2 regions of the Meiothermus sp. QL-1 genome follow, and region 2 is predicted to be linked to the other one. Evidence: riboswitches for the same ligand, from Rfam matches in the RefSeq annotation. Region 2 holds a riboswitch; the other holds the start of a gene.

Region 1 (14,980 bases), on a different contig from region 2:
GATGCGGTTGCGCAGGTACCCCTCGAAGGCCCGGGTCACGAACTCGGGGTAGTTGCAGAAGAAGACGAAGGTGGGCGGGGCCACCTCGGGCTGGGTGAGGAAGAAAAGCTTGAGGGGCTTGCCGCGAAAGTTGGGCAGCTGGGTGCCCAAGCTCCACACCGAAAGCCAGCGGTTGAGCTCGCTGGTCTCGAAACGCGTCCGGGCCAGCTCGAAAAGCCGGGCCGCCTCGGCAAGGAGCTTGTGCAGGTTTGCTTTGGTAACCGAGGAGACGTAAACCCGGGGCAGGTGCTGGATGTGGACCAGCTTAAGAGACAGCTCGGCCCGCAGGCGCTTGGCCTCCTCCCTGTCCTTGACCCGGTCCCACTTGGTGATGGCCACCACCACCGGTTTGCCGGCCTCCAGCGCCTCCTGGGCCAGCTTGAGCTCGTGGTCGCCCAGAGCCCAGGGGTCCACCACCAGCAGGACCACATCGGCCTCCCGTATAGCCTGGTGGGCGCGCAGGATGGCCTGCTCCTCCACCCCGCTCTCGGGCCGCTTGCGAATTCCGGCAGTGTCCACCAGCAAGAAGCGGGTGCCCCCGTAGTCGAAGGCCACGTCAACGGCATCGCGGGTGGTGCCGGGGATATCGGAGACAATCACCCGCTCCTCTCCTAAAATGGCGTTCAGCAAGCTCGACTTCCCGGCATTGGGGCGGCCCACGATAGCCAGCCGGATGGGCACCACCTCGGGCTCGCTCTCCTCCTGCCGCACGGGCAGGTGGGCCCAGACGCGCTCGATGAGCTCCTCAATCCCCCGGCCGTGGGCCGCGCTGGTGGGCAGGGCCTCGCCGAAGCCCAAAGCGTAGAGCTCGCCCAAGTAGGCCTCGTGCTTGGGGTCGTCCACCTTGGTGGCCACCAGGAGCACCGGTTTTCCCTGGCGGCGTAGGAAGTCGGCCACCTCGAGGTCGGCCGGGGCAAGGTCGGCCCGCCCATCCACCACGAAGAGCACCAGGTCGGCCTCCTGAATGGCCTTTTCAACCTTCTGCCGGATTTTTTCCTCCCACCCATCCCCCGACCAAAGCCCGCCGGTGTCCACCAGCTTGAAACGGCCCTGCTCGCTTTCCACCACGCCCTCCTTGAGGTCGCGGGTAACGCCCGGGACGTTGGCCACCACGGAGAACTGGCTCCCTGCCCAAAGGGCCCGGGTGGGCTGGCGAAGGCCCAGCAGCCGGTTGAAAAGGCTCGACTTGCCCACGTTGGGGCGGCCTACGATTACCACGCGATGCATACCCCTTACCCGCTGCCGTGCCATTTGAACGGCAAAACAGCATTCCTGATGTTACCATGCACCCTTGTGGGGGTGTGCCTGATCGTGGGCGTGGGGCGGGGCCTGGGGCTCAGCCTGGCCCGGCGTTTCGGCCAGGGAGGGTACGCCCTGGCGCTGGTGGCCCGCCGGGCGGAGAGGCTGGAAAGTTATGCCGGGGCTTTGGAGCTGGACGGCTACACCGCTCGAGCCTACGCGGCCGATGCCGCCTCTGCTGGCGAACTCACCCGGGCCGTGCGCCAGGCGGAAAGGCAGCTAGGCCCGGTGGAGGTGCTCATCTACAACGCCGCGGCCTCGAGGGAGGGAAGCTTGGCTGAGCTGGCACCAGAAGCGCTCGAAGCCACCCTGCGGGTCAACCTGCTCGGGGCCCTCACCGCAGCCCAGCTCGTCCTCCCGGGCATGCGCGCCCGCCAGCGCGGCACCCTGCTCTTCACCGGCGAGGGCCTGGCCCTCAACCCCGAGCCCCACCAGGGGGCCCGGGCCATCGGCAAAGCGGCGCTGCGGACCATGGTGGGGGTGCTGAGCAAGGAGCTCTACCGGGAGGGCATCCACGTAGCCACCGTGACCATCGCCCCCCATGCCCCCATCGACCCCGACCGAATTGCCGAGCAGTTCTGGGCGCTGCACAGCCAGCCACCCGGTCGCTGGCAAACCGAGGCAATCTACCGGGGCTAGGTTAATCTAAAACCTGTGCGGGAGCCCAATTTCCTCAAGCGACTGGTGGAGTCGGCCCCCTTCAACCGGGTGGTCACAGCCCTCATCCTCCTGGCCGCAGCCCTGGTGGGCCTCGAGACCTACCCCGAGCTGCTGGATCACCCTGCCCTAACCACCCTGAACCAGCTCGTGCTGGGGCTTTTCGCCCTGGAGGTCCTGCTGCGCTTTGGGGCCGAGTGGCCCCGGCCAGCCCGCTTCTTCCAAAACGGCTGGAACCTCTTCGACCTGGGAATTGTGACCCTGAGCCTGCTGCCGGACCTGGGCGGCTATGCGGTGGCGGCGCGCATGCTGCGCCTGCTGCGGGTGCTTCGGCTCATCCGCACCCTGCCCGACCTGCAGGTCATCCTGGGCGCCCTGTTGCGCAGCATCCCCTCCATTGGCTACGTGCTGGTGCTGATGCTCCTGTTGCTCTACCTCTACGCCGTGGCCGGGGTGTTCCTCTTTGGCCGCAACGACCCCTTCCACTTCGGCAACCTGCACACCGCGCTGCTCACCCTCTTCAGCATCCTGACCCTGGAGGGCTGGGTAGAGGTCTTCCGGGCGCAGTACTTCGGCTGCCAGCGCTTCACCCTGCCCGAGCCCGCCCTCTGCACCGAGCCCCAGGCCCAGCCCTTGGTGGCCACCATCTACATGCTCTCCTTTGTGCTTCTAGGCACCCTGATCTTCCTCAACCTGCTGGTGGGCATCGTGGTAAACAGCATGGACGAGATGCGCAAAACCCTGCAGAAGCAAAGCTCCACCCAAAACAACGCCATAGAGCTGCTAGAGGCGAAGTTGCGGGAAGCGCAGGCCCTGCTGGAGCGGATTAAGCAGGGTTAGACCCTATGCTGGAAAGGTGCAGAGGGTTGTCGCCAAACCAGGCAAGGAGAAAAAGGTGCGCAACTTCTACCCCGGCCTCTTCGCCGACGAGCTGGCCGAGGCGCCCCCAAACCCCGGGGTGGTGCGGGTGTGCTCGAGCCAGGGCGAGCCCCTGGGCACGGGCTACTACGACCCCCAGAGCCGGGTAGCGGTGCGGGTCTACCGCTTTGAGGAGGGTCCCCTCGACCGCGCCTTCTTTTTCGGCCGCTTCCAGCGGGCCCAAAAGCGGCGGGCCGGGCTTGGCCCCTGCCACCGGCTGGTGCACGCCGAGGCCGACGGCCTGCCCGGGCTGGTGGTGGACCGCTTCGGTGGGGTGCTGGTGGTCCAGGTGCGCAACCGGGCCATGGAGGCCCTGCGCGGGGTGTGGCTCCCCGCCCTGATCGAGGCTACCCAGCCCGGGGGCATCTACGAGCGCTCGGATGTGGAGGCCAGGCGGCTGGAGGGGCTGGAGGAGCGGGTCGGGGTGCTCTATGGGGTGGTGCCGCCGGTGCTCGAGGTGGAGGAGGACGGGCTTCTCTTCCCCATTCCCCTGGCGCTGGCCCAGAAGACCGGCTTTTACCTGGACCAGCGGGAGAACCGGCAGCGGCTGGAGGCTATGGTGCGGCCCGGGGAGCGGGTGCTGGACGTCTACAGCTATGTGGGGGGGTTCGCCCTGCGGGCCGCCCGCCAAGGGGCCTATGCCCTGGCGGTGGACAAGGACCTGGAAGCACTCGGGGTGCTGGACCGCACAGCCGCCCGCCACGGCCTGCGGGTGGACATCCACCAGGGCGAGGCCCTGACGGTGCTAAAGCGGCTACTGGCGCAGAAAACTCCTCCCTTCCACCACGTACTGCTCGACCCCCCCACCCTGGTCAAGCGGCCCGAGGAGCTGCCCCGGGCCAAGCGCCACCTGGTCGAGGTCCTGCGCCTCGCCCTGAGGCTCTTGGCACAGGAGGGGTGGCTCTGGCTCTCTAGCTGCTCTTACTACATCGGCCCCGAGGAGCTGCTCGAGGTGGCCCGCCGCGCCGCCGCCGACGAGGGCCGCCGCCTGCGGGTGCACGCCCTCACCCACAACCCCCCCGACCACCCCTGGAGCCTGCACGTACCGGAGTCACTTTACCTCAAGACCCTGATCCTCCAGGACGACCCCCTATAGACCCTAGCACACCGCATCGGTGGGCTTGGGGTTCGCCAGACCAAACCAGGGGCGCAGCCAAAGGCCCACCCCGGTGCCCAGCAGGGCCATGCCGAGCCATACCCAGCCATGCAGGCTGAAGGAGGCCACCCCACCAATGTAGGCCCCGATGTTGCAGCCGTAGGACAGGCGGGCCCCATAACCCATCAGCAGTCCACCCACCACGGCGGCCAGCACCACCCTGCCGCCCAGGCGGGGATTCTTACCGAACAGCCCCGCCAGCGAGGCGCTCAAAAAGGCCCCCAGCAAAATGCCCAGGTTGGTGAGGGTCGTGGGATGGCCCAGCGGGGTGAGCGCCAGGGGCGACTGACCGTTCCAGTAGGTCCAGAAGGCCGGCTCGGCCAGGCCCAGGGCCTCCACCGCCTGCGAACCCCAAAGCGTAAGCCCGGCCGTTACCCCCCAGGGCCGCCCGCTCACGTAAAGCACCGCCGCGTTCAAAAGGGCCAGCACCAAGGCTGCTACCCACAAGGGCCAGCTTCCCCGCAGCACCCGGGCCCACCCCACGGCCCCCTCAGGGGCCTTCAGGGGCGGGGGCTGCCGCCTGCGAATTACCCACTCGGCCAGAAGAGCCAGGCCCCCCACCAAAGCCAGGGTCAGGGCCAGCGCCCCCCCAAGGCCCAGGTGCTCAGCCAGGGAGATGGGCGGAAGGCTGCCCGTTGCACCAGGCCCCATCGCCCAAAACTCCCAGTTCCAAGCCCCTATCACCGAGCCGGCTATAAAGCTGACCAGGGCGATAAAACCCACCAGGCTGCCGCTGCCGGTGGCATATAGCGTTCCTGAGGCACAGCCTCCGGCCAGTTGCATGCCTATGCCGAACAAAAAGGCCCCTATAAGCAGCCCTGGCCCAATGGGGGCCAGGTACCCCGCCAGCGGCTGGCCCCCAAGCCCCTGGCCCAGGGCAAAGAGCAGGGCAAAAAGCGAGGCTGTGACCGCCAAAAGCAGCATGTGGGCCTGCAAAGCCCGCCCCTGCCCCACGCTCAAAAGCTGGCGGAAAGCCGAGCTGAACCCAAAGCGGGCATGAAACAGGGTGAAGCCAAGCCCCACCCCCAAAAGCAGCAACAACCCCTGAACCGGTGGTAGCTGGCTCAACCCCCAGCCCAGCCCCAGCAGCCCTAGGGCCACCAGGCCGTACTGCGGCCGAAGTCCCGCTTGCCCCGGTAAAGTGCGTACCTCTCCGCTTCTGCGCAACAAAGACATACCCTAAAGCCCTCCTGGCCACTTTCCGCCCCGCGCGAGGCGGCAGTGGAAGACAGGCTAGCATAAATGACAAACTTTGTAAACTTATGGCCTTCTCTTGACCCCCACCCCAACCCGTGATAGCTTCCCTCGCAGGACACACCGCGTGTCCTGGCTGCTTTGCCAGGTCGACAGGCCTGGACGCTTCCGCTAGGAGGCGTTGGGGGAAGACCGGTGCGAGTCCGGCGCTGTCCCGCAACGGTAACCGGCCCCGTCCGGAAGCCCGAGTACCCACCCAGCAGCCCTCCCCCCAAGCCCTCGAGGTAAGGGCAAAGGTGGTGATGCCTGTGGACCCCTAGGAAGACACCGTAAAATCTGCGGCCCGCACCCGGGCTGCTTGGCTGGCGTTTCGGCGTAGTTGGTTCTCTTTTCTTAGAGGAACGAGGAAGATGCAGGTAAGAAGCCTAGCCTTTGGTCTGCCCCGCCTGGGCCCAGAAAGGGAGTACAAGGGACTTTTAGAGGGCTACTGGTCCGGGAAGAAAAGCCGAGAAGAGCTGAAAAAGGGCCTGGAGAGCCTGGAGGCCCGCCGTCTGGAAGCCTACCGCGCCCATGTGGACCTCTACCCCGTGGGGGAGATGAGCCTCTACGACCCCCTCCTGGACCTGGCAGTGATGACGGGGATTTACCCCATAGACCCCGGGGACCCAGAGGCCTACTATGCCCTGGCCCGGGGCAGGGAGGCCCTTCCCCTCAGGAAGTGGTTTGGCACCAACTACCACTACCTTTCCCCCCGCCTCCCTGAAAGGCCCAGCTACCGGCCCCACTGGAACAAATCCCTGGAGGCCTACCGCCGCCACCCAGAGGGCCTGCCCCACCTCCTTGGGCCCTACACCCTCCTGCGCCTGGCCCAAAATCCCCCAGAGGACCCCAGGACCCACCTGGAGGCCCTGGCCCAGGCTTACGCCCACTTCCTGGCGGAGCTCCGGGAGGCGGGCGCCCCCATGGCCCTTCTGGAGGAGCCTGCCTTGGGCTTAGACGGGGCCGAGGCCCATCTGGCCCACCTGGAGGGGGCTTACCGCCGCATGTTGGAAGCCTTGCCCCTGGTCCTCCTCACCCCCTACCTTTCCCCCAGGGCGGCCCTTGGGGAAAGGCTCTACGCCCTGCCCTGGAGGGGGGTGAGCCTGGACCCAAAGGAGGTGGCCTGGGAACACCTGCCCCGCCTGGGCCCCACCCCGGTCCTGCAGGTGGTGGAGGGGCAGGGGGTATGGCGCACTCCCCTTCTGGAGCTGGCCGAGAGGATTGGGAGGGCTTTGGAAGGCGGGGCTAAAGAGGTCTGGCTTGCCCCCCGGGCTCCCCTCTACCACCTGCCCTGGGCGGTGGGCGCCCCGCCCATGGGCCTTCAGGGCCGCCTGGCCTTTGCCCTGGAGCGCCTCCACGAGCTTTCCCTCCTCTCCCGCATGCTCCGGGGGGAGGAGGCGGCTTGGGAGGAGGCCCGGGCCTGGCGCCCCCCAGGGGAGCCTCCCCGCTTCCCCAAGCCCACCCTTCCCCCAAGCCCCAGGCCGCCCAGGGAGGAGAGGGTCCGAGCCCAAAAGGACCTGGCCCTGCCCCCCTTCCCCACCACCACCATCGGCAGCTTTCCCCAGACCCAGGACCTCAGGGCCCTGAGGGCCAAACGCCGGGAGGGGAAGGTGGGCGAGGAGGCCTACCAGGAGGCCATCCGCCAGGCCATCGCCCGGACCATCCGCTTCCAGGAGGAGCTGGGCCTGGATGTGCTGGTCCACGGGGAGCCTGAGCGGAGCGACATGGTGGAGTTCTTCGCTGAGCGGCTGGAGGGCTTCTATACCCACCCCTCCGCCTGGGTCCTTTCCTACGGGAGCCGGGTCTACCGCCCTCCCATCCTGGCGGGGCCGGTGCGCCGGCGGCGGCCTTTGGTGCTGGAGGAGCTGCGGTATGCCCAAAGCCTCACCCCGAAGCCCGTGAAGGCTATCCTCACAGGGCCCATCACCCTGGTGGGCTGGAGCTACCTCCCCGAGGGCGTGAGCTTTGCTGAGACGGTCCTGAACCTGGCTGAGGCCTTAGGGGAAGAGGTGGCGGAACTGGAGCGGGCGGGTTTCCGCTTCCTGCAGATAGACGAGCCGGCCCTCCTGGAGAAGATGCCCCTCCGCACGGAGGAGCAGCCGGCCTATTTGGAATTGGTGCGGGAGGCCTTCTGGCGCACCGCCCGGGTGGGGCCCGGGGTGCAGGTGCACCTCCACCTCTGCTACTCGGACTACGCCGCCCTGAGGCCCTTCCTGGAGGCCATGGAGCCCGATGTGGTGAGCCTCGAGGCCGCCCGCCAGGACCCCCGCTTCCTGGAGGTCCTCTCTGGCCTAGGGCTGGCCTTGGGCCCAGGGGCCTTTGACGTGCACTCCCCTCTTCCCGTCTCCCCAGAGGAGATGGCGGAGCGCCTGCGGGCCTACGCCCGCTACTTCCCCCGGGGGCTTTGGGTTAACCCCGACTGCGGCCTCAAGACCCGGACCTGGCCCGAGGTGGAGGCCAACCTCAGGGCCATGGTGGAGGCCGCCCAAGCCCTGCGGTCTCGCTCGCAGAACTGAAATCCGGCCTACTCCTGCCCCGGCGCTCGTCGCTGGGGCCTCTTCCTCTTGACACAGAGAAAACTCTGGAATAAGTTAGGGCCAACCGACTGGTCAGTAGCGATGGGGTTTGCTGGGCAGGCAAAGGCCCGCACAAGCAACCCCCAGCAGAACCCATCCAGGAGGAGGTTCGGCCATGAGCAGGGTTTGGATAGCAGCTCTCTCGGGTTTCGCGCTTTGGGCGGGAAGCACAGCCTCCGCCCAAACCCTCCGCATCGGTGTGGTGGGGCCCATGGCCTTCGTACAAGGTGAGCACACCTGGCACGGGGCCACCCTGGCGGCGGAGGAGCTCAACCGGGCGGGCGGGGTGCTGGTGGGCAACCAGCGCTACCGGATTGAGTTGGTGCGGGTGGACACCAACGAGATGACCAGCGTCACCGATGCCGCCACCGCAGTGGAGAGGGCCATCACCGCCCAGCGGGTGGACTTCCTCATCGGGGGCTTCCGCAGCGAGGCGGTGCTGGCCATGACCGAGGTGGCCGCGGACTACAAGAAGCCCTTTATCATCACCGGGGCCGCCCTGGACGGCATCCTGGCCGGCCGGGTGGACCGCAACTACGAGCGCTTCAAGTACCTCTTCCGGGTGAGCCCCACCAAGTCCAGCGACCTGGCCCGTACCTCCCTCCTCCTCCTGGGGGAGGTGGTGCAGGCGGTGCGGCGGGACCTGAGGATTGAGCGGCCCAAGGTGGCCATCCTGGCGGAGCGGGCCGCCTGGGCGGACCCCCTGGTGGAGACCGCAAGCCGCCTCATCGCCGCCCCCCCGCCCCAGGGGTACGGGGCGGAGGTAGCGGGCACCTGGCGGCCCTCGGCCACGGCCACCGACGTGACCCCGGAGCTCACCGCCATCCAGCGGGCAGGGGCCCAGGTGATCTTCACCGTGCTCTCCGGCCCGGTGGGGGTGCCCTTCGGGCGGGATTGGGGCCGGCTCAAGATCCCCGCCGCCGCCGTGGGCATCAACGTGGAGGCCCAGCAGGAGACCTGGCTCAAGGCCACGGACAACCTGGGGGCCTACGTGGCCACCCTGAACACCCTGGCCCCGGCCGTGGCCATAAGCCCCAAGACCATCCCCTTCATCTCCAACTTTCAGGCCCGCTTCAAGCAGTTCCCCATCTACACCGCCAGCGGGGCCTACGGGGCGCTTTACATCCTGGCCGAGGCCCTGAACCGGGCGGGCACCACCGCCGCCGATGCGGTGGTGCGGGCCCTCGAGGCCACGGACTACACGGGTCCTGCGGGGCGCATCGTCTTTGACAAGACCCACGACGTCACCTGGGGGCCCGGGTACACCACCGGGCTTGGGGTGCAGTGGATCGGCGGGCGGATGCAGGCCTTCTGGCCCAGGCAGTGGCGGGTGGGGAACCAGACGGTGAGCTACGCGGGGGTGCAGCCCTACCAGCTTCCCCCCTGGGTGGTGGAGGCCTGGAGGCGGTAGATGCTTTCCGCCATCCTGGTCAACGGCCTGGTGCTGAGCGGCATCTACGGCATGCTGGCCCTGGGCTTCGCCCTCACCTACGGGGTGGCCCGCATCCTGAACCTGGCCCACACCGCCTTCTACATGGCGGCCGCCTACGGGCTCTTCTTCTTCCTGGGGCGGATGGGCTTTGCCCCTGCCGCCCTTTTGGCCTCCTTGCTGGTGCTCCTCATCGCCCTGGCGGCCTACAAGCTCCTCCTGGAACCCCTGAGGGAGCATGAGGCCACGGTCCTCATCGTCACCATCGCCCTGGCCCTCCTCCTGCAGGAGGTGGTGCTCCTCCTCTTCGGGGCCCACTTCCGCTCCGTGCCCGCCCTCCTGCCGGGGTTCGTGGAGGTGTTTGGGGTACGGGTGGCAGAGCAGGCCCTTCTGGCCCTCCTCTTCGCCGGGGTGGTCCTCCTCCTGGCCTGGGTCTTCCTGAAGGGGACGCGGCTTGGCCTGGGCATCCGGGCGGCGGCCCAGGACCAGGAGGCGGCGGAGCTGGTAGGCATCAGCCTCTCCCGGGCAGGGAACTGGGCGGTGGGGCTTGGGGGCCTCCTGGCCGCCTTGGCCGGGCTGGCGGTGGCCCCCATGGCCACCCTCGAGCCCCACATGTGGAACGCTCCCCTGCTGGTGGTCCTGGCGGCGGTGGTCCTAGGGGGGCTAGGGAGCCTGCCCGGAGCCCTCCTAGGAGCAGTGGTCCTGGCCTTCGCCGAGGTGATGGTGGTGAACCTGGTGCCGGGCGGGGCCTTTTTGCGCACGGCGGTGGCCCTCCTCATCCTGGTGCTGGTCCTGGTCTTCCGGCCCGAAGGGCTCTTCGGGACGGCCTTCGCGGAGGAGCGATGACGAGCCCCTTGCGCATCTGGTCCCTTCCCTGGACCCTGCGCTACCTAAGGCACGAGGTCCTGGCCCTTCCTGGGCGCACCGCGGCCCTCCTCTTCGTCCTCTTCCTCCTCCTCTTCCCCCTCTTCAGCCAGGACCCCTACCTCCTCAGGGTCCTCACCCTCACCGCCCTCTTCGCCCTTTACGCGGCGAGCTGGGACCTGCTTTCCGGGTATACCGGCCAGGTGAGCCTGGGGCACGCCTTCTTCTTTGGCCTGGCTGGCTACGCCTCCGCCATCCTGGGCCGGGAGCTGGGCCTTCCCCCGGCCCTCACCATCCCCTTGGGGGCGCTTCTCGCCACCCTGGCGGGGGTCCTGGTGGGCCTCCCCTCCCTGCGGCTTCGGGGGCCCTACCTCTCCCTGGTCACCCTGGCCTTCCCCATCATGGCCACGGGGCTCATCTTCCTCTTTCCCCGCTTCACCGGGGGGGAGCTGGGGCTTTCGGGCCTGCCCCGCCTGGGGCAGAGCCGGCTGGAGGAGTACTACCTGGTGGTGGGGATTTTCCTCCTTTCAGTCCTCTTCCTGTGGAAGCTGGCGGGCTCCAGGGTGGGCCTCTTCTTCCACGCCATCCGGGAGGACGAGGTGGCGGTGCGCATGGTGGGGGTGAACACCGTGCGCTACAAGCTCCTAGCCTTCGCAGTAAGCGCCTTCTTCGCGGGGCTGGCCGGGGGCCTGCACGCCCACTACCTCCGGGTGGCGGGGCCGGATAGCCTCTCCCTCTTCAACTCCATCCAGCCCGTAATCTGGTCGGTCTTCGGCGGCATCGCCACCATCTATGGTCCGGTGGCGGGGACCTTCCTCCTCTTTCCCTTCCTCGAGGCCCTGCGGGTGGCCGAGGAGCTCCGCATGCTGGCCTTCGCCCTCCTCATCCTCCTGGTCATGCGCTTCCTGCCCCAGGGGGTGGTCCGGGGGGCCTTGGAGCGGCTGGAGGAGGAGTGCCCCCGGTGCAAGGTGAAAAACGCCTTCACCCGTAAGGCCTGCCGGGCCTGCGGGGTGCCCATGCACCTGGAGACTAGGGAGGTCAAGCCATGACCCAGACCCTCTACTGGGAAAGGCCCTGGCTCCGCTTCTACCCCGCCGGGACCCCTGAGGGGGTGGAAGTACCCGGGGGAAGCGTGAGCGCCAGGGTGGCCGAGGCCTTCCATGCCAGGGCAAAAGAGGTGGCCCTCCTCTACTACGGCAGGGCCTACCGCTACGGGGAGCTTCTGGAGGGCATCCAGCGCTTTGCCGGGGGGCTTAGGGGCCTGGGGCTTAGGCCAGGGGACCGGGTGGGGCTCTATCTGGCCAATAGCCCCCAGTTCGCCCTGGCCTACCTGGGCGTCCTCTGGGCCGGGGGGGTGGTGGTGCCGGTGAGCCCCCTCTACACCTCCCACGAGCTCCGCCACCAGCTCACGGACTCGGGGGCCCGCTTCCTGGTGGTGCAGGACGCCCTCCTGGAAAACGCCCTGAAGGCGGGGGTAAGCCTGGAGGGGGTGATCGTGGCCTCCCCCAGGGAGGCCCTGCCCGCCTGGCAGCGGCTTTTCGTGCGCCCCCTCTCCGTGCCCAAGGGGCCGGGCATCCTCCCCTTTGCCCACCTCCTGCGGGCCGACCCCCTTCCCGTCCCGGAGGCCCGCACCGGGGAGGACCTGGCCGCCTTGCCCTACACGGGGGGGACCACGGGGCTCCCCAAGGGGGTGGAGATCACCCACGGCAACATCCTGGCCGCCCACCGCATGGTCCAGAGCCTGAACCCCTTCACCCAGGGGAACACCCTCCTGGCCTTCCTGCCCTTCTACCACATCTACGGCCAGGTGGTCCTCCTCCTGGGAGGGCTCCTTTCCGGGGCCCGGCTGGTGGTCTTCTCCACCCCGGACCCCGACTGGATCCTGGAGGCCATGGTGCGCTACCGGGCCACCCACTTCTTCGGGGTGCCCTCCCTCTACGAGGTCCTGCGGGACCACCCCAAGAGCCACTGGGTGGACTGGAGGCGGCTAGAGGTGGTGGTGAGCGGGGCCGACACCCTGCACGAGGCCACGGCGGAGGCCTTCGCCAGGCGCACGGGCCGGGAGATCGCCGAGGGGTACGGGATGACGGAGACCACCTCGGTGAGCCACATCAACCCCCGGGACCGGGTCAAGCGGGGTTCCTTCGGCATCCCCCTCCCCGGCATCCAGGCCCTGGTGGTGGACCCCGACACCCTGGAGCCGGTGCCCGTGGGGGAGGTGGGGGAGCTGGCCCTGGCCGGGCCCAACGTGACCCGGGGGTACTGGCGGCGGGAGGAGGAGAACGCCCGGAGCTTCTTTACCCAGGAGGGGGTGCGCTTCTTCCGCACTGGCGACCTGGTGCGCATGGACGAGGAGGGGTACTTCCACTTCTACGACCGGGCCAAGGACATGATCAAGTACAAGGGCCGTCCGGTCTTCCCCCGGGAGATTGAGGAGGCCCTGCGGGCCCACCCCCTGGTGAAGGCCGCGGGGGTGGTGGGGGTGCCCGACCCCAGGGTGGGGGCCTACCCCAAGGCCTACGTGGTCCTGGAGCCGGAGGCCCGGGGCAAGGTAACGGAGGAGGACCTCCTGGCCTTCTTAGCGGAGCGGCTTGCCCCCTACAAGCTCCCCAAGGAGATTGAGTTCCGGGGCGAGCTTCCCAAGACCGACGTGGGCAAGGTCTCCCGAAGGGAGCTCAGGGAGGAGGTGGAGGGTGGGGCTGCTTGAGGCCCAGGGGCTTTCCAAGCGCTTTGGGGGCCTCCAGGCCCTCTACAAGGTGGACCTAAGGGTGGAGGAGCGGGAAATCGTAGGCCTCATCGGCCCCAACGGGGCGGGCAAGACCACCCTATTGCGGCTTCTCCTGGGCATCCACCGCCCGGACGAGGGCCGGGTGGTCTTCAAGGGGCAGGAGATCACCCACCTGCCCACCTGGGAGCGGGTGGGGCTGGGCCTGGCCGCCACCTTCCAAAACCCCAGGCCCCTGCGGCGCCTGCCCGTGATCGCCAACGTGCTGGTGGCCGCCTACGGCCCCCGGGGAGGGCGGAAGGGGGACTGGGTGAAGCGGGCCGAGGCCCGGGCCCTGGACGCCCTGGAGTTCGTGGGCATCGCCGACAAGGCCAAGGAGCCCGCCTCGGTCCTCTCCCAAGGGGAACTGAAGCGGCTGGAGATCGCCCGGGCCCTGGCCACGGAGCCTGAACTCCTCATCCTGGACGAGCCCTTTGCCGGGCTGACCCCGGTGGAGACCGAGCTTCTGGCCAAGTCCTTGGCCCGCCTGAGGAAGGGGGGGCGGTTTGGCCGGCTCCACAGCGAGGGGTGCGCCATGGTGATCATTGAGCACAAGCTCTCGGAGCTCTTTAAGATCGCCGACCGGGTGGTGGTGCTCAACTTCGGCCAGGTGCTGGCCGAGGGGCGGCCGGAGGCCATAGCCCAAGACCCGCGGGTGATGGAGGCCTACCTGGGGGAGGGGGCCCATGCTTGAGGTGAAGGGACTTTCCCTGCTCTACGGCAAGGCCCAGATCCTCTTCGGGGTGGACCTGGAGGTGCGGGAGGGGGAGCTGGTCTGCCTGGTGGGGCCCAACGGGGCGGGCAAGACCAGCTTCCTCCGGGCCATCTCCGGGCTGGTGCGCCTCGAGGCCTGGCTCCACCGGGGCACCAAGGCGGGGGACATCCGGCTTATGGGGGAGGTGCGCTTCCTGGGCCAGCGGATAGACCCGCTCCTCCCCCACCAGATCGCCCGGCTGGGCCTGGTGCTCTGCCCGGAAAGGCGGCGCCCCTTCAAGGAGCTCACCGTGGAGGAAAACCTCCTGGCGGGAGGGCTTCTCCTGCCCAAGGGGGAGGTGAAGCGGCAGCTTAGCTTCGTCTACGAGCTCTTCCCCAGGTTGGCGGAAAGACGGGGGCAAAAGGCGGGCAACCTCTCCGGGGGGGAGCAGCAGATGCTGGCCATCGGCCGGGCCCTCATGGGCCGCCCCCGGCTTCTGGCCATTGACGAGCCCTCCACCGGCCTGGCCCCCAAGGTGCGGGCCCTGGTGTTTGAGCAAATCGCCCGCGTGCGCCAGGAGGGGATCACCGTGCTCCTGGTGGAGCAGGAGGCGGCCCGGGCCCTGGCCCTGGCCGACCGGGCCTACGTGCTCTCCAATGGCCGCCTGGTACGCCAGGGGCCGGCGGCAAACCTCCTAGAGGACCCCCAGTTCCAGCGCACCTACCTGGGCCTTTAGAAGACGGGGACCGGAGTGGGGTCCAGGAGGACCTCCAGGAGGAAAGGCCCCCGGGGAAGCCCCGCCAGGGCCTCCTCTAGCTCCGCCTGGGTGGCCACCCGCCGGGCCGCCACCCCGAAGGCCTGGGCCAGGAGGACGAAGTCCACCCCCGTGGGGGCCAGGCCCGGGACCTCCGCCCCCCGCCCCGGGTAGAGGCCCTCCGCCAGCCCCTTGAGGATGCCGTAGCCCCGGTTGTTGAGCACCACGAAGAGCACGTCCAGGCCCTCCGCCTGGGCGGTGTGGAGGGCCTGGGGGGCAAACAGGAAGGAGCCGTCCCCCACCAGGGCCGCCGCGGCCTCCCCCGCCAGGGCCGCTCCCACCGCTGCCGCCGGGGCGTAGCCTAGGCCCCCGCTGGCCGCGTGCAGGTACCCCCCCTCCCGCCTCAGGACCCGGCGGAAGGGGGGGCTTAGGGAGATGGCCTCGTCCACCAGGAAGCGGCCCGACAGGGCCTGGGCCAGCCGGGCCACCGCATAGAGGGGGTTCAGGCCCAAAGGCCCTTCAGCGGGGGGAAGGGAGGAGGGGGGCCTTGGGGAAAGCTCCCCTTCCCGGGGGGCTACCCCCCGGGCCAGGAGGCGG
Region 2 (14,980 bases):
CTTCTATGGGGAAGGGAAGGGGAATTTTGCCGTGGGCCAGGGCGTAGAAGATAAAGGTGTCGTTGGGGCAGAAGGAATAGCCGAGTCGCACGGCCCCAGGCTAGCGCGGAGGCCGGGGGGGGTGTGTGCCTCGGCTGACAGCCCGCTGACCGCGGTGGGCCACAATGTAAAGTGTGAAGCAACAAAAACTGCTGCGCGATCTCCTCATTGGCGCGATAGGGGTGGCCTTTGGCTACTGGGCCGCCGGCATCCACAGCTAGGAGGGCTGGGCAGGGCTGCTGCGCGAGGGCTGGGTGGGGTTGTTGGTGGCCCTGGGCGCTGTGGGGCTGATTTACCTGGCCTTCCGCCGGGTGCGCTAGCGCTCCAGCAGGCTTTCCAGGAAGCCCGGGCGGAACTGCGCCGCCACCAGGTCGGCCATGGCCTCGAAGCGGGCCTCGAGGCCCCCGCCTTCCTGACCAAAAAGCCGCCCCAGAACCTCTGGATTCTCGAAGAGCCCGTGCAGGTAGAGCCCCAGGACGCTGCCCTGCTGGAAGTAAAGCCCCCCGCTCTCGCCGTGGCGAATCTCGTAGCCCGCTACCTCCAGCCCCTCCAGCGCCCGCCAGAAGCCGGTGAGCCCCTCCAGACGAAGCCGGGTGTGGCGCTGGATTTTTTCCGCTTTGAATACGGTCTCCAGCGGCAGCAGCCCGAGCCCCGTGTGGCTGCCGGGGCTTTCGATGCCCGAAGGGTCGTGGAGGGCCCGGCCTAGCATCTGCAGCCCCCCGCAGATGCCCAGGAGGGGTCTTCCAGCCTGGGCGTGGGCGCGCAGGGCCTCGGCCAGGCCCCGGGCCTGAAGCCAGGCCAGGTCGCTGGCGGTGTGTTTAGAGCCCGGCAGCACCACCAGCCCAGCCCCTTCCAGCACCTCGGGCTGCCGGGCCCAGACCAGCCGCACCCCCGGCAGGTGCTTGAGGGGCTCGAGCTCGTCCAGGTTGGAGGCCCGGGGGTAGGCCACCACCGCCACCGTGAAGCCCTGGCCCACCGGGCGGGCGTCGAAGACCCCGTCCTCCTCGGGCAGGCCGTGGTCCGGCCAGTAGGGCAGCACCGCCACCGTGGGCACGCCGGTGAGGGCCTCCAGCCGCTCGGGGGCGGGGGAGAGGAGGCTGGGGTCCCCCCGGAACTTGTTGAGCACGAAGCCCCGGATCAGCGCCCGCTCCTCTGGCTCCAGCAGGGCGTAGGTGCCATACAGGTGGGCGAAGGCCCCACCCCGGTCGATATCGGCCACCAGGAGCACCCGGGCCCGGGCTTCCAGGGCGACGCGCATGTTCACGATGTCGCTGTGCTTCAAGTTGATTTCCGCCGGGCTGCCCGCCCCCTCGAGGATGACGAGCTCATAGGCCTCCATCAGCTCGAGCAAAGCCCGCCTGACCACCGGCCAGAGCCGGGCCTTGCGCGCGTGCCAGGGCAGGCGCGAGAGGGCCGGGTCGGGCCGCCCCAGCACCACCACCTGGCTTTTCTGGTCGCCCTCGGGCTTGAGAAGCACCGGGTTCATCCGCACCTCGGGTACGGCGCGGGCGGCCAAGGCCTGGAAGTACTGCGCGCTGCCCATCTCGCCCCCCGCTACCACCCTTGCGTTGTTGCTCATGTTCTGGGCCTTGAAGGGGGCCACCCGCAGCCCCAGCCGGGCGTAGTAGCGGCAGAGGGCCGTGGCCAGAAAGCTCTTGCCGGCCCCGCTGCTGGTGCCCTGGACCATGATGGCCCTGCCGTTCATACCCCCAGCCTGAGCAAAAGGGCGTGGTCGTTCAGGTCCTCGAGCCGGGCGTAGACAGCCCCCATGGCCTCGGCCAGTTGGCGGGCCCGGCCCAGCGGGCTGGGGCCGGCCTCCGCGTCCAGCACCGCCGCCCGGCCCCGGATGCGTCGGGCCAGGGCCAGGGCCTCGGCCCAGGGGTCGCCCCCCTGGTGGGGCACGTTGGCCCGCCCGTCGGTGACCAGCACCAGCCGGGTGCGCTCGTCCAGGTGCTCCAGGGCCAGCGCCAGGGCGGCGGCCAGAGGGGTGCGGCCCCCGGCGGGGAGGTGCTCAAGGGTTCGCCGGGCCGCCTCCAAATCGCGGGTAAAGGGGAGGACCAGCCGGGCCCCGCTGCCGCGGAAGGTGATGAGGCCCACCTCCACGGGGGTCTCCTCCAGCAGGCGCAGCAGGGCCCCCTTGGCCCAGGCCATGCGGGCCTGGGCGGCCAAGGAGCCGCTGGCGTCCACCACCAATAGCAGGCGTGGGCTGGCGCGGCCTTCCTCGAGGCAGGTGTGCAGGTCCTGCCGCTCCAGCCGCTCGCCTTTGCGCAGGGCCAGGTGGAGCAGGGAGGCCCGAAGCGCCAGGCGTTCGGGCTCGGGCTCGAGCACCGCCCGCGCCGAGGGGCCCTGGGGGGCCTCGAGGCGCAGGGGGTGGGGGGGAAGCCGGGGGGCAAAAGTTCGCTCGAAGGCGGGGGCCTCCTTGGGGGTGGGCGCGGGAGGGGGGGGTGGGGGCGGGGAGGGTTGCTCGGGCAGCACCAGGGGCCAGACCGCCTCCACCAAGGCCCAGTCCACCTCCTTTCCCTCCCAGGCGGCCAGGGCCCGGGCGGCCCTGGCCAGGGCCAGGTCGGGCCGCAGGCTGCCAATGCCCAAGGCGGCCACCCGGCGGCTGATCTCCTGCAAAAGCTCGGGCGTCAGGGCCACCCCAGGGAGCCTGGCCCGGGCGGCCTGTAGCCGCTCCCGCAGGGCCTGCTGGGCCTCGTGGAAGCGGGCGCGGAAGCCCTCGGGGTTCTGCTCGAAGGCCAGGCGGCGCTCTACCGCCAGGGCCCGCTCCTCGGGGTCGGAGAGGCCCGCGACCTCCACCTTGAGGGCGAAGCGGTCGAAGAGCTGGGGGCGCAGCCGCCCCTCCTCGGGGTTCATGCTGGCCAAAAGCACGAAGCGGGCGGGGTAGGTGAGGCTGAAGCCCTCCCGCTCAAGCCGCCCCACCCCGCTTACCACCACGTCCAGCAGGGCGTCGGTCAGGTGGGGGGCCAGCAGGTTGACCTCGTCGATGTAAAGCACCCCCCCGTGGGCCTGGCTCAAGAGGCCCGGCTTGAGGGCCGGCTGGCCCGAGAGGGCCTTGTCCAGGTCGAGCCCGCCCAGCAGCCGCTCCTCCCCGGTGCCGATGGGCAGGTTCACAAAGGGGGCCCCTTCCGGCAGCAGCTCGGCCAGGGCCCGGGCCGCGGTGGTCTTGGCGCTGCCCTTTTCCCCCTGCAGAAGCACCGAGAGCGCCGGGTCGGTGGCGGCGAGCAGCAGGGCCTGCCGCATCCGCTCCTGGCCCACGATGGCGGCAAAAGGGTAGTTCATGGCGCCTCCCCCAGGCCTTCTAGCGCGGCCTCGCTTTCCAAAATTACCTCCCTCAGGCGGGCCAAAGTGTCCTCCCGGGCCTGCCAGAGCCCCCGCGCGCTGGCCTCCAGCAGCCGTTCGGCGATGGCCTGGAGGGCCCAGGGGTTGGCCGCCTTGAGGAAGGCCTGGATGCCCGGGTCCAGGGCGTAGGCCTCGGCCACCCCCTCGAAGACGAAGTCCGGCACCACCCCGGCGGTGGCGCTGTAGCCGAAGAGGTAGTCCACCGTGGCGGCGAGCTCGAGCCCCCCCTTGTAGCCGTGGCGCTGGACGGCCTGAAGCCACTTGGGGTTCACCACCCGGCTGCGGTAGACCCTGAGGATTTCCTCCCTCAGGTCGCGCACCCGGGGGCGCTCGGGGTCGGCGGAGTCGCCGAAGTAGGCCCGGGGGGCCTCGCCCCGCAGCGCGCGCACCGCAGCGATAAGCCCCCCGTGGTACTGGAAGTAGTCGTCGGCGTCCAGGATGTCGTGTTCGCGGTTGTCCTGGTTGTGCAGGGCCAGCTCCACCTGCCTCAGGCGCTCGGCGAAGGTGGCCTGGGCCTCTACCCCTTCCGCATCCCGCCCGTAGGCGTACCCCCCCCAGCTAAGGTAGACCTGGGCCAGGTCGGCCGGGCCCTCCCAGTGGCCGGTCTCAATCAGGTGCAGCAGCCCTGCCCCGTAGCTCCCCGGCTTGGCCCCGAAGATGCGCCAGCGGGCCCGGGCCTCCAGGGTTTCCAGGGGTTCTTGGCTTTCCTTTTGCAGCTCGGCCAGGTAGTGCTTGCGGGGGTAGTTTTGCTCAGGCGGCTCGGGAAGCTGCATCACCAGCTCGAAGGCTTCGTCCAGAAGGGCGATGAGGTGGGGGAAGGCGTCGCGAAAGAAGCCCGAGATGCGCAGCACCACGTCGATGCGGGGACGGCCCAGCTCGCCTAGGGGGATGGCTTCCAGCCCCTCGATACGCCGGCTCACCGGATGCCAGCGGGGGCGCACCCCCAAAAAGGCCAGCACCTGGGCCACATCGTCGCCCTGGGTGCGCATCTGGGCGGTGCCCCAGGCCGAGAGGGCCACCGTCTCAGGGTAGCGGCCCGTCTCCTTGAGGTAGCGCTCCAGGGTTTCCCGAGCCAGCCGCTCTCCTACCCGCCAGGCCCCGGGGGAGGGCAGGGCGCGGGGGTCCACCGCGTAGAAGTTGCGCCCGCTGGGCAGCGCGTGGGCCTGGCCGCGGCTGGGGGCCCCGGCCGGGCCCGGGGGGATGTACCCCCCTTCCAGGCCCCGCAGGAGGTTCTCAATTTCGTCGTCGGTGCGCTCCAAGGCCGGTACCAGCCGGGTGGCGGCATAGACCAGGGTCTGCCTCAGCTCCTCTAGCGCTTCCGGGTGTGCCAGGGGCGGGGGCAGGCTGCGCAGGGCGGCCTCCGGGTCGAGGTCCTCCTCCAGGGCCTGGTAGAGCTCCAGGGCCAGGCGCTCCAGGCTTTCGAGCACCTGGGCGTGGCTCTGGCCCAGGGGGTGGGGGGGGTCCAGGCGGCGGCCCTTGTGCTCTAGAAGGGCCTCGAGGTCGAACCCGTAGGCCCGCGCCAGGCTGGCCAGCCAGCCCGGCACAGGTCCGTTGGGCAGCCGGGTGAGGGCCCGGAGGGTCTCGGCCAGGGGGGGGAGCTGGCCTAGGATGTGGAGCCCATCGCGAATCTGGGCCAGCCCCAGCTCGCAGAGGTAGCCCTCGAGGTCTTCCAAAAGGTGGGCCACCTGGCGGCCCTCCATCTCAGCCAGGCTGGCGGGGATGCCTTCCGGGGTGAGGGTCTCGTCCCACTCGTGCTTGTGGTCGCCGTGGTCGGCGGAGAGCAGGCTTTTTAGCTCGAGGTCGGTCTTGAGCTGGGTCTCCTCTAAAATTTGCCAGATTTCCTGTTGCAGAAGGGGCAGCTTGCTGGGGTCGAGCTTTTCCAGAGCGTAGTACTCGTTCACCAGCTCGCTGAGGCGGGCCAGGGGGCCATAGGTCTCGGCCAGGGTGAGCGGTGGGGGCAGGTGGTCCACGATGGCGGCGTGGGCCCGCCGTTTGGCCTGGGTGCCCTCCCCGGGGTCGTTCAGGATGAAGGGGTAGAAAAGCGGCAGCTCGCCCAGCAAGGCGTCCGGGGCGCAGGCCGCCGAAAGGCCCACCCCCTTGCCAGGAAGCCACTCCAGGGTGCCGTGCTTGCCCATGTGCACGATGGCGTCGGCCCCGAACCCCACCTCAAGCCAGCGGTAGAAAGCGGCGTAGTGGTGGGTGGGGGGTAGGTCGGGGGTGTGGTAGATGGCATCAGGGTCGAGGCCGTAGCCCCGGGGGGGCTGGAGGGCGATGAGCACGTTCCCCAGTTCCAGGGCCGCCACCCAGTAGCTCTCCTCGTCGCTGTAGGGCTCTTCCTGCAGGTTGAGCTGGGCCAGGGCCCCAAGCCCTTTGGAGAGGATCTTCTTATCGGTCCTGAGCCGGCCCTCCCGCAGGGTGTAGCCCCGCTCGCGGGGGGTGCCCCAGAAGTCCTCCATGCGCAGGCGCAGGGCCTCGGGAAAGTCCCGGAACCAGCGCAGGTAGGCGGCGCGGGGGATGCGGACCACCCGGGAGGGGTCCAGCGGGTGGCGGGGATCGTAGCTGCCGGCGCTGAGGAGCAGGGCCATCAGGGCCTCGGGGGTCTCGGGCAGCTCGGGGAGGGTGTAGCCCCTGGCCCGCATGGCCCGCAGGAGCCGGAGGAGCGAGGCGGGGGTATCGAGCCCCACCGCTCCCCCCACAGCCTGGGCCTTGGCCGAGGCGTGGGTGAGCACCAGCGCCACCCGCTTCTCCGCGTTGGGCTTTCGCCTCAGGCTGGCAAGCCGCCAGGCCAGGCCCGCCACCCGCTCCATCCGCTCGGGCTCGGGGGCGTACAGCGGGGCCTGGTCCTTGAAGCTGATGGGCACCCCAATAAGCCGCCCGTCAAACTCTGGCAGGGCCACGTGCATGGCGGTCTCGAGGGGGTTCAGCCCCCGGCTGCTCACCTCCCAGGCTCCTTTGGGCATCCCAGCGGCGATGGCCTGCACCACCGGCACCCCCATCCGCTCAAAGGCCCCCTGACCTTCCCCCTGGGCGCCTAGGGCGAAGGCCAGGGTGGAGATCAGCACGTCTACCCGCCCCTCCAAAAGCCTCAAGGCCGCCGGGAAGCCCTCCTCCATGGACCGCAGCGAGGAGGTGAAGACGGGAAGAGCGTTCATGCCCCGGGCCTCCAGGGCCTCCACCAGCCCGTCTATGAACGCGAGGTTGCCTGAAAGGAAGTGAGCCCGGTAGAAGAGGATGCCGGCGGTGGGCCTCGAGGGGTCGCAGAGCCGCTGCCAGTCCTCCAGGCTGGCCCCCTGGGGCAGGCGGGGGTGGTAGAGGCCGTGCTCGGGCTGGGGCACGGGTGGGCTGTAGCCCAGGCGGCTTCCCAGTAGGGCGTCTGAAAGGTACTTGCAGAGCTCCACCAGGTTGTCCACCCCGCCGGCCATCAGGTAGGCGGTGGCCTTGCGCAGGACCTCCGGGCCCACGCTGGACCGCCGAGCTAGCTCTGGGGGAAACTCGCCCAGGCCGCTCACCAGGAGGAGGTGCTGGCCGTGGGCCCGGGCATGCTCCAAGAGGGCCGCTATGCCCGGCACCCCCTCCAGCGAGCCGTGCAGCCGCAGCAGCACCACCCGGGCCTCGCCCAGGGGGCCCTGGAGCCAAAGCGCCATCTGTTCGGGGGTCTTGAGCCGGTTGAGGCTCAGCCCCAGCACGGGGGGAAAGCCAGGGGGCAGGAGGGTCTTGGCCGCCTCCAGGGCCAGGAGGTCGGTGTCGGCGTGGGTCAGAAGGGCCAGGCCCGATAGCCCCCCAGGGGCTGGCTTCAGGGGGGCTGGGGGGGTCTGGTTGATTCCCCGGGCCTCCCAGTCGTAGAAGTTGAAGACGTACTCGGCCAGCTCGGGCGGAGGGGGCAGGAAGCGGTCGGCGGCCAGCATGGCCTCGATGTAGTCGAAGATGAGCCGCACCTGCCAGGGGGTATTCACCGAGTGGAACCAGACCGAGCGCCCGTCGAAGACCAGCGCGGCCACGTTGGCCAGCGCGCACGGGCCCAGGCAGCCCCCCCGGGTCAGGTGCACCACGTTGCGCAACCTGCGCCTGAGCCACTCCTCCTTGTAGACCTCGGCGGGCACCCTCGCGTAGCCCCGCTCGGTGTGGCCGCAGCAACACCCGGTGTAGCAGTAGCTCAGGTGGCCCCGCTTCTGCACGATGTGCACCGGGCGGCCATCCGGGCGCAGGACTTTCTGGCGGTAGGTCATGGCCTAGTGCTCAATGCCCCGCTGGGCCGGCACCCCGGCGTCGAAGGCGTGCTTCACCTTGCGCACCTCGCTCACGGTGTCGGCCAGCTCGAGAATCTCCTCAGGCATCCCCCGTCCGGTAAGCACCACGTGCACCCCCTTGGGGCGTTCGCGCAGGGTTCTCAGCACCTCCTCTAGCGGCACCCAGCCGTAGCGCAGGGGGTAGCTGATCTCGTCCAGCACCACCAGGAAGTACTCGCCCGATAGAATTAGCGCCCGGGCCTTCTGCCAGCCCGCATAGGCCAGGGCCGCCGAGCGGGCCAGGTCCTTGGATTTCCAGCTAAACCCGTCCCCCAGCCCCTCGATCTCCACCCCGAGCTGGGCCAAGGCGCGGTGCTCGCCGAAGGCGGCGCCCTCGTGCTTCATAAACTGCAGGATGCGGGCCCTGTACCCCCGCCCCACCGCCCTCAGCACCAGGCCCAAAGCGGCGGTGGTCTTGCCCTTGCCCTCACCGGTGTAGACCAGCACCAGCCCGCGCCGCTCGCCGGTGGGCTTCTGGTAGGGTTTTTCCCGTTTAGGCTCCTCCATGCTCACCCCCAGCGGAGCTCCCGTCGGGCCCGCCACAGCAGGTAGAGGAAGAAAGGCCCGCCCAGCAGGGTGGTGATCACCCCTACCGGCAGCTCAGCCGGTCGCACCACCGCCCGGGCGGCCCAGTCGGCCAGGGCCAGCAGAAGGGCCCCGCCCAGGGCCGAGGCTGGGAGCAGGTAGCGGTAGTCGCCCCCCACGAGCTGGCGCAGGGCATGGGGGGCCACGAAGCCCACGAAGCCGATGATGCCGGCCTGTACCACCGAGAGGGCGGTGAGCAGCGTGGAGAGGGCCACCAGCAAAAGCCGAAGGGCCGGGAGCGGCAGCCCCAGGCTGCGCGCGGTCTCCTCCCCCAGGGCCAGGGCGTTCAGGGTCCTGGAAAGCCCCCACAAAAGGGGCAGCGCCAGCAAAAGCCCCAGGGCCAGCATCCCCACCCCCCGCCAGCCCATGAAGCTGAGGCTGCCCAGGGTGTAGCTGAAGACCTCGCGGATGCGGTCGGTGTCCAAGAGCAGCAGCAGGGTGGAAAGGCCGGTGAGCACGCTGCCCACCACCACCCCGGCCAGGATCAGGTGCTGGCCGCTCTGGGCCCCTCCGGCCAGACTCAGGGTTAGCACCACCGCCAGCAGCGCCCCCAGGAAGGCCCCCAGAGCCGCGGTGGTGGGCAGGCTGGCGAAGAAGAGGCCGGCTCCGAAGCCTCCCAGGACCCCGCTCAGGCTCAGGGTGAGGGTGAAGCCGAAGGAGGCCCCTGCGGCCACCCCCATCAAGTAGGGGTCGGCCAGGGGGTTGCGGAAGAGGCCCTGGTAGGCAGCGCCAGCCAGACCCAAAGCAGCCCCCACCAGCATGGCCCCTAGCACCCGGGGCAGGCGCAGTTCGGTGACGATGGGGTTCTCGTGCTGGCCGAGCAGGGCCGCCACCACCTCGGCCGGGGGGATGTGGACCGCCCCCTGTCCTACCCCCAGGACCAGCGCTACGGCCAGGAAAAAGAGCAGAGCGGTGAAGACCAGGCCCCGCCGGGCTGCCAGGCCGACCCCTCCCCAGCCTAAATGCCCCTGCATGGCCTACCTGAGCTCAGGGTGGAAGCAGCCGATGAGGAGCCTGAGCCCCTGGGCCACGCGGGGGCCCGGGCGGGAGAGCAGGTCGGTGGCCTCGCCGCTGAAGGCGCAGATGCGGTTTTGCTGCACCGCGGGGAGGGCAGCCCAGCCGGGCCGGTTCTTGATGGCCGCCACCTCGGGATGGGTGACCACGATGACCTGGGGCCTCCGCTGCAGCACCAGCTCGGGGCTGATCTTGGGGAAGTTGCCCAGCTCAGCGGGGATGATGTTCTGCCCTCGAGCCTTTTCAATCAGGGTGCCGATGAAGGAGCTGGGCCCCGCGGTGTAAGGGGTGGGGTCAATCTCGTAGTAGACGGTGGGGCGCTCCTTGGCCTTGGCGGCCTGGCTTTCCAGGGCGAAGACCTCGGCCTGGATGCGGGCCACCAGCCGCTCGGCCTCGGCCCGCATCCCAAGCATCTGGCCGTAGACCCTGGCGGTGCGGAAGATGTCGGCGTAGGTCTGGGGCCGGGTGATGTAGACGGTGAGGCCGGCCCGCTCGAGGGTGTCCACGATGCGGGGCGAGTTCACAATTACCAGGTCGGGCTTGAGGGCCACGATGAGTTCGGGGTTGGGGTTGATGAGCCCCCCGGCCTTGGGCAGGTTGCGCACCATCTCCGGCCAGTTGGAGAACTGGTCGGTGGCCACGATGCGCCGGCAGGCTGCCTCGGACAGGCTGCAGATGGTCTCGGTGGCCGAGGGCAGCATGGTCACGATGCGCTGGGGTGGCTTTTGTAGGGTGATGGTGCGGCCCTGGTCGTCGGTGAGGGTGAGGGGAAACTGGGCTAGAGCAAGACCGAGGAGGAGTGTCAGCAGGACAAAGAGGGTTCGTTTCATTGTGGCTCCCTAAAGCTCGAGCTTGGATTTCGCCATGAGACCGGGAACCCCGTTCTCTCCCGTTGTGCGCGGGAGTCCTCAGTTGCGGCTCCTGAGGACTTCTCGGCAGGTATTCGGGCTTAGGGCCTTGGGCCCCTTACCGCTGCGCAACAGCGCCGGACTTTCACCGGACTTCCCCACTTTAAGGCTGGACTACGCGCCCAGCCACCGAGAGCGGCTCGAGCTTTGCTAAACCCTAGCGGGTCGCACGTTACAATTTAGCCTGGGCCAGGGGCTTTGGACAAGCCGGGCAACCGGGTAGCCTGGAAGGGTGCGCTATCTGAGGGTGCTCTGGCGTTTTTGGACCACGGCGCTGGCCGCAGAGCTCGAGTACCGTGGCAACTTCTTTCTGGCCGCTCTTTCGGCTTTGGGAGGGGCAGCCGGGAGCCTTTTTGGTATCTCGCTCCTCTACCAAGGCGGCTACCAGCCAGGGGGGTGGCGCTTTGAGGAGGCGCTGCTGGTGCTGGCGGCTTTTTTGATGCTGGATGGCTTTTCTCTGGTGCTTTTGTACCCCAACCTGGGCCGCATCGTGGAGCACGTGCAGAAGGGCACTTTAGACTTCGTGCTGCTCAAACCCATCGACAGCCAGTTCTGGCTTTCCTTCCGCAGCCTCTCGCCCTGGGGCCTGAGCGATGGGCTGATTGGCCTGGGGCTTTGGTTCTATGCGGCCGGGCAGCTAGGGCTGGGATGGATGGACCACCTGCGGGGTATTTTCCTTTTGGCTTCGGCCATGCTGATGCTTTATAGCCTTTGGTTCGTTATCGGCGCCACCAGCATCTACTTCGTCAAGGTGGCCAACGCGGTGGAGGTGTTGCGGGCTTTGCTGGAGGCTGGACGCTTCCCGGTGCAGGCCTTCCCCCCTGCCTACCGATTTGTCTTTACCTTCCTGGTGCCGGTGGCCTTCCTCACCACGGTGCCCGCCGAGGCGGTGCTCGGCCGGCTGGGCCCGGCCAGCTTTGGGCTGGCCGTGGGCCTGGCCCTGGCGCTCCTGCTGGGGGCCCGGCTTTTCTGGCGTCTGGCCTTGAGGAGCTACACCTCGGCCTCGAGCTGACCTAGGCGGGCTTGGTTTCGGCCTCTTTCCACACCGCCCGCAGCTTGCGCCAGACGGTGAAGCCCAGAAGCAGGGCGATGCCCAGGGCGGTCACCCCGATGACCCGGGGGCTCATCCCCTGCACCTGCAGGGCGATTAGATTGAAGACCAGGGTAATCGCCCAAAGGGTGAGGGTGGTGCGGCGCTGGGAGAAACCCCAGGCCAAAAGGCGGTGGTGGAGGTGGTCCTTGCCCGGGGTGGCCATGGGGTTCTGGCCCCGCAGAAGCCGCCTTATGAAGACCTGGGTGGTGTCCAGAATGGGCAGGAGCAAAAAGAGGGCGGTGGGCACCAGCGAAAAAACCGTGGTCACCTTGAGGCTGCCCAGAAGCGCGGTGGCGGCCAGCACGTAGCCGAAGAAATAGGCCCCCGCGTCGCCCATGATGATCTTGGAAGGGTAGAAGTTGTGGCGCAAAAAGCCCAGCGCAGCCCCGGCTAAAGCGGCCAGCACCAAGGTGGCCGCGGCCCACTGGGGATTTTGCGCCGAGACCGCCAGCAGGCTCATGGCGGTGATGAAGGCCACCCCGCCGGCCAGGCCGTCCACCCCGTCCATCAGGTTGATGGCGTTGGTGATGCCTACCACCCAGACGATGGTGAGGAGGATGCCCCAAAGAGGGTCCAAAGCGGTGCCAAAAGCGGCGTGGAAGCGGATGTCCACCGCAACCAGAAGAAGCGCGGCCAGAAGCTGTACCAGCAAGCGGAACAAGGGCGGCAGGCCGAACTGGTCGTCCACGAAGCCCACCAGCACCAGAATAGACCCCCCCAGCAGGATGGCCAGCACCTGTACCTGCACCTCCTGAATCAGGATGGGGCGCAGCGCGGTGGCGAAGACCAGGGCGGCCACCACCCCGGCGAAGATGGCCAGCCCCCCGGCGTTGGGCAGGGGTTCCCGGTTCAGCCGGCGGGCGTTGGGCTGGTCGGCCCAGCCCACCTGCAGGGCGAACTGCCGCACCCAGGGCATGAAGCGCCAGGTCACCGCCCAGGCCACGGCGAAGGTGAAGACCACCACCAGCCAACCGCTGCCGGTAGGGTTGGCGATGCCGATAGACTTGAGGAACTCTATCATTTGGTACCGTAGATGCGGTCCCCCGCATCGCCCAGACCTGGCACGATGTAGCCGTGGTCGTTCAGGTGGCTATCCACCGCGGCCACCACGATCTCCACCTCGGGGTGAGCTGCCTGGACCCGCGCGATGCCCTCAGGGGCTGCGATGATGCCCATGAGCTTGATCTGCTGAGCGCCCCGGTCTTTGAGCAGCGAGATGGCGTGAACCGCGCTTCCGGCCGTGGCCAGCATGGGGTCTACTAGAAAAACCCGCCGCTCGGCGATATCGGAGGGGAGTTTGCAGTAGTACTCCACCGGCTTCAGGGTTTCGGGGTCGCGGTAAAGCCCGATGTGGCCCACCCGGGCGGCCGGCACCAGCCGCAGGATGCCGTCCACCATCACCAGCCCGGCCCGTAGGATGGCCACTACTGCCAGTTTCTTGCCCGAGAGCATGTAGGCCGTGGTAGGGGTGAGGGGGGTCTCGATGGCTACGGGCTCGAGCTCCAGGTCGCGCATGGCCTCGTAGGCCAAAAGCAGGGTAACCTCCTCCATCAGCTCGCGGAACTCCTTGTTGCCGGTGTGTTTGTCCCGCAGAATGGCCAGCTTGTGCTGGACGAGGGGATGGTCCACTACGGTGAGCTTCATGCTGGCTGAATCGTAACACCGCCCCCAAAGCTAGGGCAACGCAAGGGGCTAGGCCCGCTCCTGGATGGCCTGGGCGGCCTCGAGCAGGGTGGAAAGGTCGGGGTGGCGCAGGATGTAGCCGTAGTTGCCGATAGCCCCCGCGAAGATGCCGCTGATGGGCTCGTGGTGCGCGATGAGATGGCCAAACTCAGCCAGCACCTGCTCGTGGCTGCGCTTGTAGGGGATGTGGTCCTTGCGGCCCACGTAGGCGGCGAAGTAGGGGTAGGTGGGCTTTTCCCTCACCCGGCCGTAGGTGAGGAGATGGGCCCACTCGCGGAAGATGTCCATGTCGTTGGCGTAGTTGAACATGTCCACCGTAAGCCCCCCTGGGGGGCGCAGGTTGACCTCCAGCGCCACCAGCGAGCCGTCCTCCAGGCGGAAAAACTCGAAGTGGAAGAAGCGCTCCCGCACCCCAAAGGCCTCCACCACCCTTCGCCCCGCCTCGCGCAGGTCTTCGGGAATCTGCCGCACCATGTAGTAGTAGAGGTCGGTGTCCTGGTTGACCGCTTCCATCACCCCTTTGGAGTACTCGAGCGAGCTGTCCAGCACAACGTTTCCATCCCGGTCGGTCAGGCCGTCGTAGGTGACGATGCGCCCCGGTACGAAGGCCTCTACGATGTAGTCCACCGGGGGCTTGCTGGCGATGTAGGCCTTGAGCTCCTCATCGTTGGTAATCTTGTAGGTTTTGGCTGCCCCCACCCCCACATCGGGCTTGGCTACCACGGGATAGCCCACCTCGTCCACAAAATCCTGCAGCTCAGCAGCGCTGCGGCAGATCCTCCCCGGGGCCACCCGCAGCCCGGCCTTCTGGAAGAGAGCCTTCATCACCGATTTGCGTTTTACCCGGTCCATGTCGGCTGGACGCAGGCCGGAGATGTTGAAGTCCTCGCGCAGCCGGGCCTCGGTCTCCAGCCAGTACTCGTTCAGCGAGTCGAGCCGGTCCAGCTTGCCGTAGCGGTGGGTGAAGTAGCCCAGCGCCCGCAAAAGCTCGTCGTAGTGGTGCAGGTCGGAGACCCGGTAGTACTCGGTAAGGGCCTGCCGCAGCTCGGGGCGCAGGTGCTCGTAAGGGGCGTCGGCCAGCCCCAGCACGTTGTGACCGAACTCGCGCAGCCGCGCGCAGAAGGGCCAGTAGTTGGGGGGAAAGTGGGGGGAAAGGAAGACCACGTTCACCGTCGTACCTCCAGGTCCTTGAATTGCCCCTAAGTATCCCCAAAGCCCTGTGCAAAGCGCAAGGTCCGCTTCCTTGCCAAAGGGCTGTGGGTTGGGTAGGGTATGGGGCATGAACCGATGGGCGAGGGCCGTGGGGGTGGCCCTGGTGCTCCTGGCCGAGGCGGTGGCCAGCGGGGTGGATATCGGTTTTTCGGTAAGCGGCGGGGGTGGTTTCATGGGGCATCTGGGGTTTTACCTGGAGGCTCGTCCGGTGGACCTCCGCAGCCAGTTGGTGGTAGGCGCACCGGGGGGGCTTTACTTGAGCGGGGAGGTGGTCTACCCCCTGCCCCTCTACCTTTGGTTGCGGCCCTACCTAGCCGGCGGGGTGGCGGTGGGCCTTGCCGCCTACACCGCTCCCGGCGAGCTACGCCTGCGTTTGGGCGAGCGGTGGTATGCCATGTTTTCGCTAGGGGTGCAGTTCCCCGAGCGGGGCTACCGACCCTACCTCGAGGTGAGCCAGGTGGTGGGCTCGGAGGGCTTTCAGCGTGTCACCGTGGGATTCATAGCCGAGCTGAGGTAGGGCATGCCGGGCTATGCCCCTCCCCGTCCCCTGGTGGTGCTGCACCGGGGGCAAAGCCGCTGGTATTCGCCCCTCCTAGCGGCCAGCCTCAACCACCATCTTCCCCTTTTCCTCTACACCGCCGAAGTCGGGTCTGGCCTCGAGGCCGCCCTGGGGGGCCTGGGGCCGCTGGGCCTGGCCGGGGCGGTGATCGAACCCCCCACCCTGCAGGCCGAGGCTGCGGGCCTGCTGGCCCATCTCGAGCCCGAGGCCGCCCAGGCCCGCAGGGTGGACCTGGTCCTTCCTGAGCGTACCGGCTGCC

What was found. Region 2 has a riboswitch for cobalamin ahead of DV704_RS02860 (ABC transporter substrate-binding protein). Riboswitches for the same ligand answer to the same signal wherever they lie in the genome.
Region 1: linked by a shared signal. The riboswitch ahead of metE (5-methyltetrahydropteroyltriglutamate--homocysteine S-methyltransferase) and the one ahead of DV704_RS02860 (ABC transporter substrate-binding protein) in region 2 are both predicted to bind cobalamin.

The regions. Positions count from the first base shown of each region.
Region 1 is NZ_QQSV01000008.1:24,762-39,741, forward strand. Features, by position in the region: gene der (ribosome biogenesis GTPase Der) at 1-1,266, opposite strand, end outside; gene DV704_RS08970 (SDR family NAD(P)-dependent oxidoreductase) at 1,333-1,977, shown strand; gene DV704_RS08975 (ion transporter) at 1,993-2,835, shown strand; gene DV704_RS08980 (class I SAM-dependent rRNA methyltransferase) at 2,852-4,009, shown strand; gene DV704_RS08985 (YeeE/YedE family protein) at 4,013-5,245, opposite strand; cobalamin riboswitch at 5,406-5,538, shown strand; gene metE (5-methyltetrahydropteroyltriglutamate--homocysteine S-methyltransferase) at 5,674-7,818, shown strand; gene DV704_RS08995 (ABC transporter substrate-binding protein) at 7,994-9,289, shown strand; gene DV704_RS09000 (branched-chain amino acid ABC transporter permease) at 9,290-10,153, shown strand; gene DV704_RS09005 (branched-chain amino acid ABC transporter permease) at 10,150-11,220, shown strand; gene DV704_RS09010 (AMP-binding protein) at 11,217-12,878, shown strand; gene DV704_RS09015 (ABC transporter ATP-binding protein) at 12,865-13,629, shown strand; gene DV704_RS09020 (ABC transporter ATP-binding protein) at 13,622-14,365, shown strand; gene DV704_RS09025 (thiamine pyrophosphate-binding protein) at 14,362-14,980, opposite strand, start outside.
Region 2 is NZ_QQSV01000002.1:22,527-37,506, forward strand. Features, by position in the region: gene DV704_RS02830 (menaquinone biosynthesis family protein) at 1-91, opposite strand, end outside; gene DV704_RS02835 (cobyric acid synthase) at 356-1,744, opposite strand; gene DV704_RS02840 (ATP-binding protein) at 1,741-3,321, opposite strand; gene DV704_RS02845 (cobaltochelatase subunit CobN) at 3,318-7,607, opposite strand; gene cobO (cob(I)yrinic acid a,c-diamide adenosyltransferase) at 7,611-8,174, opposite strand; gene DV704_RS02855 (iron ABC transporter permease) at 8,177-9,226, opposite strand; gene DV704_RS02860 (ABC transporter substrate-binding protein) at 9,230-10,096, opposite strand; cobalamin riboswitch at 10,183-10,323, opposite strand; gene DV704_RS02865 (ABC transporter permease) at 10,407-11,186, shown strand; gene DV704_RS02870 (MraY family glycosyltransferase) at 11,188-12,288, opposite strand; gene upp (uracil phosphoribosyltransferase) at 12,285-12,911, opposite strand; gene DV704_RS02880 (acetyl-CoA carboxylase biotin carboxylase subunit family protein) at 12,960-14,120, opposite strand; gene DV704_RS02885 (hypothetical protein) at 14,230-14,679, shown strand; gene DV704_RS02890 (hypothetical protein) at 14,683-14,980, shown strand, end outside.